Regions from separate parts of the Bradyrhizobium sp. STM 3566 genome, predicted to be linked through region 1. Evidence: riboswitches for the same ligand, from Rfam matches in the RefSeq annotation. Region 1 holds a riboswitch; the other holds the start of a gene.

Evidence for each region. A riboswitch is a leader RNA that binds a small molecule or an ion and turns the genes downstream of it on or off. The one in region 1 is predicted to bind cobalamin.
Region 2: it holds a riboswitch for cobalamin, as region 1 does, so the genes downstream of both, metE (5-methyltetrahydropteroyltriglutamate--homocysteine S-methyltransferase) here and P6U27_RS22770 (DUF1636 family protein) in region 1, are expected to answer to the same signal.

Annotation. Positions count from the first base shown of each region.
Region 1 covers NZ_CP120692.1:4,694,884-4,701,257, forward strand. Annotated here, with positions in the region: gene cobN (cobaltochelatase subunit CobN) at 1-2,677, opposite strand, end outside; gene cobW (cobalamin biosynthesis protein CobW) at 2,677-3,726, opposite strand; gene P6U27_RS22770 (DUF1636 family protein) at 3,723-4,097, opposite strand; cobalamin riboswitch at 4,193-4,414, opposite strand; gene cobO (cob(I)yrinic acid a,c-diamide adenosyltransferase) at 4,455-5,090, shown strand; gene P6U27_RS22780 (cobyric acid synthase) at 5,095-6,374, shown strand, end outside.
Region 2 covers NZ_CP120692.1:6,214,925-6,221,298, forward strand. Annotated here, with positions in the region: gene P6U27_RS29910 (hemerythrin domain-containing protein) at 1-300, shown strand, start outside; gene metE (5-methyltetrahydropteroyltriglutamate--homocysteine S-methyltransferase) at 933-3,278, opposite strand; cobalamin riboswitch at 3,381-3,583, opposite strand; partial or broken gene P6U27_RS29920 (IS5 family transposase) at 3,907-4,667, opposite strand; gene P6U27_RS29925 (nodulate formation efficiency C protein) at 5,488-6,210, shown strand.

The sequences.
Region 1 (6,374 bases):
AGGACGACGCCGACAGCCACGCTTCGCCGGCTGCTTCGCGGGTCTCGGGCGTGAAGGCATCCGGGATCGCGGAAAGGCCGACGCCGTATTGTCCGGGACGCGGCGCGAACACGCGGGAGGTGCGTTGGCGATACGGGTTCTCATCGCCCTCCTCGTCGCGCGCCGCGAGCGCCTCGGAGGCGGCTTCGAACAATTGCGCAAGGCCTGCGAAGACATCGCGGAACAGGCCCGACACCCGCAGCGTGACGTCGATGCGGGGGCGACCGAGCTCGGCCGGCGCGATGATATCGTAACCGGTGACGCGGCCGGAAGCGTGATCCCAGCGCGGCGCAAGGCCGGCCAGATGCAGCGCCATCGCGAACTCCTCGCCCGCGGTACGCATCGTCGCCGAGCCCCAGAGATCGACGACGAGGCCCTTCGGCCAATCGCCGTGATCCTGCAGATGGCGGCGCAGCAGCTCTTCGGCGAGCTTGATTCCTTGCGCATGCGCCGACGGCGTCGGCACCGCGCGCGGATCGACGGCGAAGAGATTGCGCCCGGTCGGCAAGAAGTCCTGACGTCCGCGATAGGGTGAGCCCGACGGCCCCGGCGCAACGCGCCGGCCTGCCAGCGCAGCGAGCAGCGCATCCCGCTCCGCCTCGCCGCAGGCGCCGCGGCCGAACACGTGCAGGCCGTCGCCGAACTGGCTTTCCTTGAGGTCGCAGACGAAGCGATCGATCCGCGGAATGGCTTCGGCCGGTGCTGCCGATGCATCGAGGCCGAGATCCTCTTCGAGGCCGGCCGCTCGCGCCTCGTCGCGGATCGCCGCGATCAGGCGCTGGCGACGGGCGGGATCGAGACCATCGGCGGTCGAATATTCGTCAAGGAGCCGTTCGAGTCGGCGCAGCCCTTCCGGCACGGCGGAGCTTTCGAGGGGCGGCGGCAGATGGCCGATCGTCACCGCTCCGATGCGCCGCTTGGCCTGCGCGGCCTCGCCGGGATCGTTGACGATGAAGGGATAGATGACGGGGAGATCGCCGATCAATGCCTCCGGCCAGCAGCTCGTTGACAGCGCCACGGATTTTCCCGGCAACCACTCCAGCGTACCATGCGCGCCCATATGTACGACGGCATCACAGCCCTGCTGCCTGAGCCAGAGGTAGAACGCGACATAGGCATGGCGCGGTGTGCGGGCAAGATCGTGATAATCGGCATCGCGCGTGGCCGCATCGCCGCGCTCGGGCTGAACTGCGATAATCGACTGGCCGCACGCGATGCCGGCGAAATGGAATACGTCATCGCGGCAGCTCGGATCATCCTCCGGCCCGCCCCAGGCACGCGCGAGATCGTCCTGCAAGGATTGCGGCAGGCGCGACAGCCCTGCGCGATAATCGGCGATGCTCCAAGTCAAACTCTGCTGCAACAGTTTCTCGCCAAGCGCATCGACCGGCGCAACGTCGAAGCCGACCTCCGCGAGATCGGAGATCAACGCCTCGACCGATGCCAGCGCATCGAGACCAACGGCGTGCGCGATCTGGTGCGGCCGGCCCGGATAGTTCGACAGCACGATCGCCAACCGCTTCTCACCGACAGGCTTCACCGCAAGGCGCCGCCAGGCCGCGACGCGCGCGCCAACGGCGTCGACGCGCTCCTCGTCAGGCCTGTGCGCCAGATGCGAAAACTGCAGATCGGGATCGCGCATCTCAGCCGATTTGAAGCTCACCACGCCGGCGAACAGGCGGCCGTCGACCTCGGGCAGCACGACATGCATCGCGAGATCGCCGGGCGACAGGCCGCGCAGCGATTCCGCCCAATCCTCGCGCCGCGCCGTCGAGAGCGCGACCTGGAATATTGGACAGGACGCGGCATCGAACGGCGTCGTGCCGTCATCGCCGAGAGCCGAGAACGCGGTCGCATTGACGATGGCCGCCGCAGGATGCCGCGCCAGATGCGCGCGCAGCCAGTCGGCAACGCCCGGCGCCTTCAGCGAGGTGACGAACACGCCGTACGCGTCAAATCCCTTCTCGCGCAGCGCGGCGATTAAGGCGTCGACCGGCCCGGTATCGGCGGCCGTGAGATAGGAGCGATAGAACGTCACGAGTGCGCGCGGCTTGCCCTCGCCGCCTGCCGGCGCAGCAATGACGCCGCGCACGGGATCATAAAAGCCCATCTCGGGCACGGTCATCTCCCCGATGACCGGTCCGGCATAGAGAGCTGAGGCCAGCGCAAGCTGCGCAATCGCGGCTTGCGCTGCGACCGGGCCGCCGGTGTCGCAGAGTACCTTGAGCCGCCGTAGCGTCGAGACCGGCAACGTCGAATACTCATCGAGCCGCGGGTCATCGCGGCCGTCGGCCGGCAGCACGGCGAGCACGATGTTGCGGTCCTTCGCGAGTTGCTGAAGCGCCGCCAGCCCGTACGCCCAATAGGACTCCCCGCCGATCAGACGCACCAATATGCCGCGGGCCTGCGACAGCGTGCGCTCGATGTATGTGTCGACCGACAGCGGATGACGCAGTTCGGCGAGATTGGCGAGCCGCAGCGACGGCAGGCTGCCCCGGCCACGCCGCCAGCCGGCCGCGAACGCGGCGAGATCGGAATCCGAATACGAGAGCACCACGAGATCGGCCGGGTCCTGGCCGATGTCTCTTGGCGTCGCGGTCTCCTCGAGACCGCGGCTCTCGCGGAAGACGACGTGCATCAGATACCAGATCCTGAAAGAGCAAGTCCTGCCCTGATCGCGGCCTCGTCGATGTCGCCATGCTCGCCGATCACGACGAGCTTTGACTGTCTGAGACCTGCGCCCCAGGGCCTGTCGAACTGATGGCGCACGCGCTCTCCGACCGCCTGCAGCAACAGCCGCATCGGCTTGCCGGCGACCGCGATGTAGCCCTTGGCGCGCAGCACGTTCTGCTCGCGGGCGAGCTTCTGGACGGATGCGACCAACGCATCGACGTCCGCCACTTCCGGAAGATCGATCACGACAGAGGCGAAATCGTCGTGCTCGTGCTCCTCTTCGCCGTCATGATGCGAGGGGCGCGCGGCGAGGTCGTTCTCCGCGGCAGCGCCGATGCCGAGGATGACGCGCGCATCGATCGCGCCGTCGGTGATCGGCAGCATGGGCACGCGGCGCGGCATCTCGGCAGCGATCGCGGCCTTTGCGGCTTCGATGCCCGCCGCGCCCGCAAGATCAGCCTTGGTCAGCAGCACGATATCGGCGCAGGCGATCTGGTCCTCGAACACTTCCGACAGCGGCGTCTCGTGATCCAGATTTTCGTCCGCCGCGCGCTGCGCTTCGACGGCCGCCGGATCTGGCGCGAACCGGCCGGCCGCGACAGCCTCGGCATCGGCCAGCGCGATCACGCCATCGACCGTGATGCGCGAGCGGATCTCCGGCCAGTCGAACGCCTTGAGCAACGGCTTCGGCAGCGCCAGGCCCGAGGTCTCGATCAGGATGTGATCGGGCCGCACCGGGCGCGCCAGCAATTGCTCCATGGTCGGAATGAAATCGTCGGCCACGGTGCAGCAGATGCAGCCATTGGCGAGCTCGACGATGTTCTCCTCCGGGCAATTGGCGTCGGCGCAGGATTTCAGGATCTCGCCATCGACCCCCTCGCTGCCGAACTCGTTGACGAGCACGGCGAGCTTCTTGCCGTTGGCATTGGTCAGCAGATGCTGGATCAGCGTGGTCTTGCCGGAGCCGAGAAAACCAGTGACCACCGTGACCGGGACTTTTGCGAGCGAGTTCATTCAGCGGCCTCCGGCACGACGGCAATGGGGGGAATGCGGGCAAGCGATTGCTTGCGGAAGATTTCCGGCCGGCTGCGCCAGGGCACGATGCCATCAGGCGCGGCGGCATAGGCCGCAGCACCTGCGACCACGTCACGCGCATTCGCATCCGACAGACGGCCATAGACATAGGACCAGCGGCCGGGCGCGCTGAGCGCGACCGAGCAGCCCTGGCTGCAGGCCGACAGGCATTCGACGGGAACCACGCTGACGCCATCGGGCACGCCGGCCTCGAGGATCGCACCATGCAGGCGCTTGCCAGGCGTCGTGTCGCCGTCGCCGAGCGTCTGGCCGGCGCGGCAGGTGATGCAGACGTGAAGTGTGACGGTCATCGCCTCTTCCAGGATAAACAGCGGGAGGCGATGAGGCGCGCGGACCGTTCTCCTGAGGGCCCGCTTCCCCGTCGCGGAACACCCCGTCCGCCGGTCCAAAACACGTTCGCGCTGGCAGGTCTCCCGGCTTGCGGAGCAGGGTTTTCACCCTTCGATCCCCGCCTTCCCGATTCCCAAGGGAATCAGTGGCTTCGGGCATCTCTCCGGTCACGGTCGCGGGGGCGGCTGCATTTTGGACCCAAATCTTGCCGATTCGGCCCCTATCGCATTCCCTCTTCGCCTGTCATAGGACAGGAACCAACGCCCGGCCACCATTTGCCGGTGGCCGCCACTTGTCAAGCCGAAGGACCGGGACCGATGACGCCTGAACCGGATACCCAAACAGCTGAGGAAACCGACACCCGGCACGCCCAGAAAATGGCGAAGAAGAAGGCTGCCCGCGACAAGATCATGGCGACCAAGGGCGGTGAAAAGGGCCTCATCATCGTCCACACCGGCGCCGGCAAGGGAAAATCCTCCTCTGCCTTCGGCATGATCGTCCGCTGCGTCGCCCACGGCTTGCCCTGCGCGGTCGTGCAGTTCATCAAGGGCGCCTGGGATACCGGCGAGCGACGCCTGCTCACCGGCCATTTCGGCGATCTCTGCCAGTTCCACGCCATGGGCGAAGGCTTCACCTGGGAGACGCAGGACCGCGCCCGCGACATCGCCGCCGCACGCGCCGGCTGGGAGAAGGCCAAGGAGCTGATCCTCGACGAGCACTTGCGCATGGTCGTGCTCGACGAGATCAACATTGCGCTGCGCTACGACTATCTCGACATCGCCGAGGTCGTCGAGTTCCTGAGGACGCAGAAGCCGCCGATGACGCATGTCGTGCTCACCGGACGCAACGCCAAGGACGAGCTGATCGAGATCGCGGACCTCGTGACCGAGATGACGCTGGTCAAGCACCCCTTCCGCTCCGGCATCAAAGCGCAGGCCGGCGTCGAGTTCTGAAGGCATGACGGCGCGCGCATTGATGATCCAGGGCGCCGGCTCGGACGTGGGCAAATCGCTCATCGTCGCCGGCCTTGCCCGCGCCTTCACGCGCCGCGGCCTGCGCGTGCTCCCGTTCAAGCCGCAGAACATGTCCAACAATGCCGCCGTCACCGTCGATGGCGGCGAGATCGGCCGCGCCCAGGCGCTCCAGGCGCTCGCCGCCAGCGTCGAGCCGCACACCGACATGAACCCGGTGCTGCTCAAGCCCGAGACCGACGTCGGCGCACAAATCGTCGTCCACGGCAAGCGCATCGCAACTGCGCGAGCTCGCGACTATGCCGCAATGAAGCCCTCGCTGATGAGCGCGGTGTTGGAGAGTTTTGAGCGCCTGAAGGCGCGCGCCCATCTCGTGCTGGTGGAAGGCGCCGGCAGTCCGGCGGAGGTGAACCTGCGCAAGTCCGACATCGCCAATATGGGCTTCGCCCGCAAGGCGGACGTGCCGGTGGTGCTGATCGGCGACATCGATCGCGGCGGCGTCATCGCCCAGCTCGTCGGCATCAAGACGGTGATCGACCCCGACGATGCCGCGATGATCTGTGGCTTTGTCATCAACAAGTTCCGCGGCGACCCCACGTTGTTCGACGACGGCTACAGGCTGATCGAACAGAAGACGTCGTGGCGTGGCCTCGGCGTGCTGCCCTGGTTCGCGCGCGCCGGCGAGCTGCCAGCCGAGGACGCGCTGGGCCTGAGCGATGCGCGCAAGCCGGGCCAGTGCAAGATCGCCTGCCTCGCACTGTCGCGCATTGCCAATTTCGACGATCTCGATCCGCTCAAGCTCGAACCAGGCGTCGATCTCGTCATGGTCCGTCCGGGCGAAGCAATTCCCGGCGATGTCAGGCTTGTCATCATTCCCGGCTCGAAATCCACCCGCGGCGATCTCGCCTTCCTGCGCGCGCAGGGCTGGGACATCGATCTGCTCGCGCACCATCGTCGCGGCGGCCATGTGCTCGGCCTCTGCGGCGGCTATCAGATGCTCGGCCGCAGCGTGGCCGATCCCGACGGCATCGAAGGTCCCGCAGGCGACACGCCGGGCCTCGGGCTTCTCGATGTCGAGACCGTGATGAGCCCGCAGAAGACGCTGACGCGCGTCGCGGCCGCGCATGCCGTCACAGAGCAGCCGATCGAGGCCTATGAGATCCACATCGGCCGCACCGACGGCCCCGATCGCGTCCGCCCGTTCGCGAAGCTGAATGGCGAGCCGGAAGGCGCGATCTCGCCGGATGGCCGCGTGCAAGGCAGCTA
Region 2 (6,374 bases), 1.5 Mb from region 1:
GCGGATCGTGAACTTTTTCGGCAGGACGTCGGCAATATCATACGGGACTTTATAGTACGCGAGCGGCACCACATGATGTGGGAAGAACGAGATTTCTTTCCGACAGCTCTGAAGGCGCTCTCAGCTCAGGATTGGACCGAAATCGCTTCCGGCCTCACCGATCATGGAGATCCGCTGTTCAGCGAGACAGCGGCAGCGACTTCCGATGCGCTAAGAGCGCATGTTCTGCAATTGGAGCAAGAAGCCGAGGCCGAACGGAGCTCGGTCGCGTTTGCATCCGACAAGGCCGCCCCCCCGTGACACGGCGCCGAGACGAACGGGCTGTATTGATCGCTGCCGTTTCACAGCCGGACAGGCGGCCTCATGTTCACCCCGTCGAAATGAAAATGGGGGGGGCTCGCGCGCGCGTAGGCTGCCCTACTGCCAAAATGGCTTCTGCGCAATATAATCGCTTGCTCGACCACCGGTGCAAACGGCGCATCCGAGCCTTCCTGAGCTCTCGTGACGGTTCATGCATTGGCTACGCTTGCGAGATCCTTAAAGCCGGGCTTCTCCTATCATCGCGCGATCGAACATAAGTTTTCCAGGCAGGAAAGCGCGCCGAGTTTGCGGGTGGTGCCCTGCGGTGGCCGCCGGGGATCACCGTCGCTCGCTGATGTCGTAGTCGTTCCCGACGTGCTCATGAGCGACAAACTTTGGTGTAGATTCATAAACCTCGGACTATATGGTGGCATACCACGGCATAATCGAGCTAGGCTGAGCTTGTGTTTCAACTCGGCTCCGATGCGTCAGCGTCGCTCCTTCTCCAGACTTTCGCCCGGCCCGCCTAAGCGGGACCGGGCATTTTTTCTGTTCCCAAGGCTACCTCGATTACCGAGCGCGCAAATGACCACAAGCGGATCCGCCTCGTCGAGAAGAGACCCAAGCCTGGATCAACGGCCTGGCGGATCGAATGATGCGCGCAGTTCGCGGGCCGCAGCGACCATGTTCGCTAGCGCCGGCCGAACCTCCTCCCATTTGCGTGTCTTCAGGCCGCAGTCCGGATTGATCCAGAGCTGCGAGTCGTGCAGTCGCGTCCGAGCCAACGCCATCAGCTCCTTCATTTCGCCCATCTCGGGAACGCGTGGAGAGTGGATGTCGTACACGCCCGGCCCGATCTGATTTGGATATTCGTAGTTCCTAAACGCGTCGAGTAGTTCCATTTTCGAGCGCGACGTCTCGATCGAGATGACATCCGCGTCCATTGCAGCGATCGCACCGATAATGTCGTTGAACTCCGAGTAGCACATATGGGTATGAATTTGCGTCTGATCAGCGACTCCCGATGAGCAGATCCGGAAGCAATCCACGGCCCAGTCGAGATAAGCCGTCCACTCCGATCGGCGCAACGGCAATCCTTCGCGAAGCGCCGCTTCGTCGATCTGGATCATGGTCGCTCCAGCATTCTCGAGATCGCGGACTTCGTCGCGAATCGCGAGCGCGATCTGGCGGCAGACCTCGCTTCTGGGAATATCATCGCGAACAAAAGACCAGTTCAAGATCGTCACGGGTCCGGTCAACATCGCCTTCATCGGCTTCCTCGTGAGCGATTGCGCGTAGCACCACCAGCCTACGGTGATAGGCTTGGACCGCACTACGTCGCCAAACAGGATCGGTGGCCTGACGCAGCGCGATCCGTAGGACTGCACCCATCCGTTCCTGGTAAATGCGAAGCCGGCGAGGTGCTCGCCGAAGTACTGCACCATGTCATTGCGCTCGAACTCGCCGTGCACCAGGACGTCAAGACCGATGTCCTCCTGCCAATGTACAGCGCGCGCAGTCTCCTCCTTGAGGAACCTGTCGTATTGCTCGTCGCTCATCGCGCCTCGCGCATGCGCCGCACGGGCATTCCGGACCTCTGTGGTCTGCGGAAACGATCCGATCGTCGTGGTAGGAAAAGGCGGTAGTCCGAAACGATTGCTTTGGATCTCGGCACGACGGGCAAATGGGCTCGCGCGGCGACGCATGGTCTGATCGATCGCTTTCATCCGCACAGCGACATTGGCATCACGGATTTTGGGCGAAGTCTGGCGGACAGTCGCGGCACATTCCGACTCGGCAAGAGCTGGCGCGACATTCTGGTCGCCTGCGAGTGCCCGCGCCAGGATCGCAAGCTCTCGCATCTTCTGGACCGCAAAAGCAAGCCAGCTCTTGACGTCAGAAGCGAGCCCCGTCTCGAGGCCAACATCGACCGGAACATGAAGCAGAGAGCAGGATGGGGCGATCTGTACACGATCTTTGCCGAGCTTCGCAATCACGGGTTCGAGCCGTTGGCGCAGCGAGGACAAATTCGACCGCCATACATTCCGGCCGTCGACGACACCGAGCGACATGACGAGATCACTTCGGCCGCCAGCGATGATCTGGTCCAACAACTGTGGCGCTCGAACCAGATCGAGATGCACTCCGGCAACTGGCAGGCTCAAGGCGGTGTGCAGATTGTCGCCGAGGTCGCCGAAATAGCTGGCAACCATGATCTTGATGGCCGGCCCCTCCTTTGCGAGCCGGTCATAGGCATGCCGCAAAGATTTTCGCATCCCCTCATCCAGATCAAGAACCAGGCAGGGCTCGTCGAACTGAACCCAATTAGCCCCACGTTGGGCCAATTCCTGCAGAACCTCGATATAGACTGGTATCAGCTCATCTAATAGCGAGAGTGGCTGGAACGCAGGATCGGGACTCTTGCCGAGCTTTAGGAATGTAACCGGCCCGATCAGGACAGGGCGGGTCTGAAAGCCGAGAGCCTTGGCTTCCTCATACTCCTCGATCGGCTTGCGAGAGCATAGCCTGAAAGTCTGTCCCGTGTGAAACTCGGGAACCATGTAGTGGTAGTTGGTGTCGAACCACTTGGTCATCTCCTGCGCGGGTGCGCCAACTCCGCACGGTTGATCACCGCAAGTCGCATCCTGGTCGTCGACTTGTGAACCACGGGCCATGGCGAAGTACGTCTTGAGCGAAACGAGTTCGGATTTCGAAGCGTAGATCTCCGGGATGGCGCCAACCATGACACTTGTGTCGAGCACCTGGTCATAGAGGGAGAAATCGTTCGATGGAATGACCGTGACGCCGATAGATTTCTGACGAGCCCAGTTCGCGGCACGCAGGCCAGCTGCGTCCTCGAGCAACTGCTGTTCGCTGCTTTTTCCGGCCCAGTAGCTTTCTAGAGCGAGTTTGAGCTCGCGCCTTGGACCGATGCGTGGCGTTCCGAGCGTGGCAACCGGAAGGGAGAGAAGAGACATAGCGGTAACCCCATGTTGGGGGCAAAGGCCATGGCGGACGCAGGCAGGGGAAGTCGCACGGTGCGACGGCTGCTTGGCGCACCACCGGGACACCCCGCCCGTGGACGAATATATTGTCGGGGCAGGTCTCCTGGCTCACGGGTCATTGCTGCTGTCCGGCCTTCCCGAAGCCGCGCAGGCTTCAGTGACATCGTTGGACAGCGGCTCGCCGCTCACAGTTGCGGGGGCAGCGCCGGCATCTTCACCGGCTTCCCTCTTAGCTCCGGATCAAGTGGGACCGGAGAACCTCGACGACTTGGGATATCGGCAAGACAAGTCTTCCGTCAACCTCTCAGATTATGTCTCAAGCTGGTGCTGCGACATCCGCTACGCGAAGGGCCGCGCATCCTTATCGTTGCCTCGATGGAGAAAGGCTCTCCAGTCAGCCATATTGTAATAACCGTCACAGCTGCCCCGGGCCCGCACGCCAGATGGTGGAAGGGACAAATGCGGCTTGCGCCGGCAGGCACCGCTGCCTGGAGCAGAACGCATTTGATGCCCCGGCTTCCCGCCGGTCTTCGAGCGCGTCCGCCATCCAGCCGCCCTATCGACCAGCTCGATCCGTGCTGAATAAGCCTAGGGTTCAGACTCAATTGATCCAATAGGCGACGATGGCGGCGAGGTGCACGGCAGCCAAGAAGTTCCTGGCAAGTTTGTCGTAGCGAGTTGCGACACGCCTGAAATCCTTGAGCCGGCAGAAACAGCGCTCGATAACATTGCGCCCTTTGTAGGCGCGTTTGCTGAAGGTGTGGAGGGTCACCCTGTTGGATTTGTTTGGAATGACGGGCTTTGCGCCGCGATTGGCGATTTCGGCGCGAAAGCCGTCGCCATCGTAGCCTTTGTCCCCAATGAGGGCAGACATGGGCGGCGCGAGTTTCAAAAGGGCCGGCCCTGCGGCAATATCTGCGTCTTGTCCCGGAGTGAGATGAAATGCGCAAGGTCTGCAATCAGGGTCGCTCAGCGCGTGGATTTTCGTGGTCCGCCCACCGCGCGAGCGTCCGATCGCCTGTTCATGCTCCCCCCTTTTCCACCGCTCGCCGAGCGATGCGCCTTGATCGAGGTGGAGTCGATGGACAAGGTCACGCCATCCTTGCCGCAGCGGGCGAGCGCTTCAAAGATCGCCTGCCAATGTCCGCGCTTAGCCCAGCGATTGAAACGATTGTAGATCGTCGTGTAAGGACCATAGTCGGGCGGGCAATCGCGCCAGCGTGCGCCGCACTGAAGCATGTGAATGATACCGCTGATGATGCGTCGATCGTCATCGCGCGCCGGGCCGGTCTGGTTCGTTGGCAGATGCGGCTCGATCTGAGCCCACTGCTTGTCGTTCAGCCAGAACAGCCCTTTGCGCACCGAAGTCCCCCATCCCGAATCAACTTGGTGCGAAGGAATCAGAGATCGCTAATTAGGTACAGACCCTAAGACACCTGGCAAAGCCAGCAACATGCCTGACCAGCACGTTGATTTGCAGTACCAGCCAAACGCCAAATGCTCGGCGATGAAGATCGGCTTCGTCGTCGTTGGCCTTCTACCGCAAAGCGGCCGAACGGGAGGCTGCTCTCGAGCCGCACGTCGCGAAAGAAGCGGCAAACGCCGCTCTGGCCTCTTGGCCGCGAGCGCCCAGAGGATGGCAGAGATCGAAAGCCACATTCCGGCAACGATACGAACGAAACGGTTCTATGGCGGCAAGCGTGCTCCCAATTGTCATCAGGAACTTGGTCGAGGCGTTCAGCTGCGCCGTCGAATATTCGGTGCGTGCAAGGACGCATAAGCCGCGTTGCGTAGCGTTGAAGGTAAACATCGAGACGTGCGCAAGTCGGAAAACCGACAAAGAGGACAAAAAAGCGGTGCAAATTGCCGTCTATTACCTGGCACGAGGAATGCAAGTCTTCGGATATGCCCAGTCCTCCTGCTGGGCATATCCAGCACAGCAACTTGAAGCTGTCGCCGGGAGCGAAGTTAGCGGCGCGTGACATAGAGGGGAGCGCCCGCTCGCACGGGACACCGTCGGTCTCCTCGTTGCGTCGCCGCTAACTTCTTGCGCTCGCGAATAGCAGGTTGAAGCTTGCCCGCTTGGAATGACGTGTGGATGAAACCAAATAGGCCGGCGGTTATGAGGAAAGTGTCTGGAAGACGCGCGCTATTGTTTTGTCTCGGCCGATCGTTGATCTGTATGGCCGCGCTGGCTGCGACAAGCAACAGTGTTCGCGCCATCGAGAGCCCCCATATCGAAAGATTCAAGTCAACGTGGCGAGCGCAAGACGGTGAGACAATAGAACAACTTATCTCCAACGTTTCGAAGGTGGCACTTTTTGTCCCTCGAATGTGGGGCGTCATTGAACTTGACCAAAACGACTATGTTTTCGTTATGTGGACCAGGCACCCGGATGATACATTAGACGAACAGAACGTTATCGCCTGGAGAATCGCGCTCGACGGCACGTTTCAACTTGCGTCGACCTATGCAAAGCCGATGGAGTTGGGTTGGCACGCCCTGGCGCTCTCGTTGATCGCTACTGAAGTCAAGGAGGATGAAAGGAACGCAAATCTTCGCTTTCTGCATGATCCGAGCAACTTCAACTTCGTGACGACCACGCAAGGCCGGCTCGGCGATCTTCTGCGGCAGGGCCGCTGCACTATTGTTGAGCCTGTTGGAGTGGACTACTTGCCGAAGCAGAAGGACAAGCCGAACGAGAAAGGCGATCTGTGGCGCGTTTTGCTTTTGGTGAACTGTAATATTCCAGGACCCCTTGCTTTTACACACAACGGGGTCATCACTTTCGAGAAGAGCGAAGGTCAAGATTGGGAGCCGCAATCCTCCTTTGCCAAGCGTATCGCGGCCTTTCCTCCTGGCTCCTGGTTCGCTCGCATTGAGCCAAAGGAACGGGAAGAGTAAGAGAGGAGCAAAAGCCCTGTAAAATGGTCACAGAGCAAGATCGCGCCGCTGCTCCTTCTGCCGCCGAACGCTTCAGAACAACTGCAAGACATATCAACGCTAAAGCGTCGGTGCTTACGCATTCGCAACAGTCGCGAGCCTTTCCCGCAGCCTTCAGCTCGTCA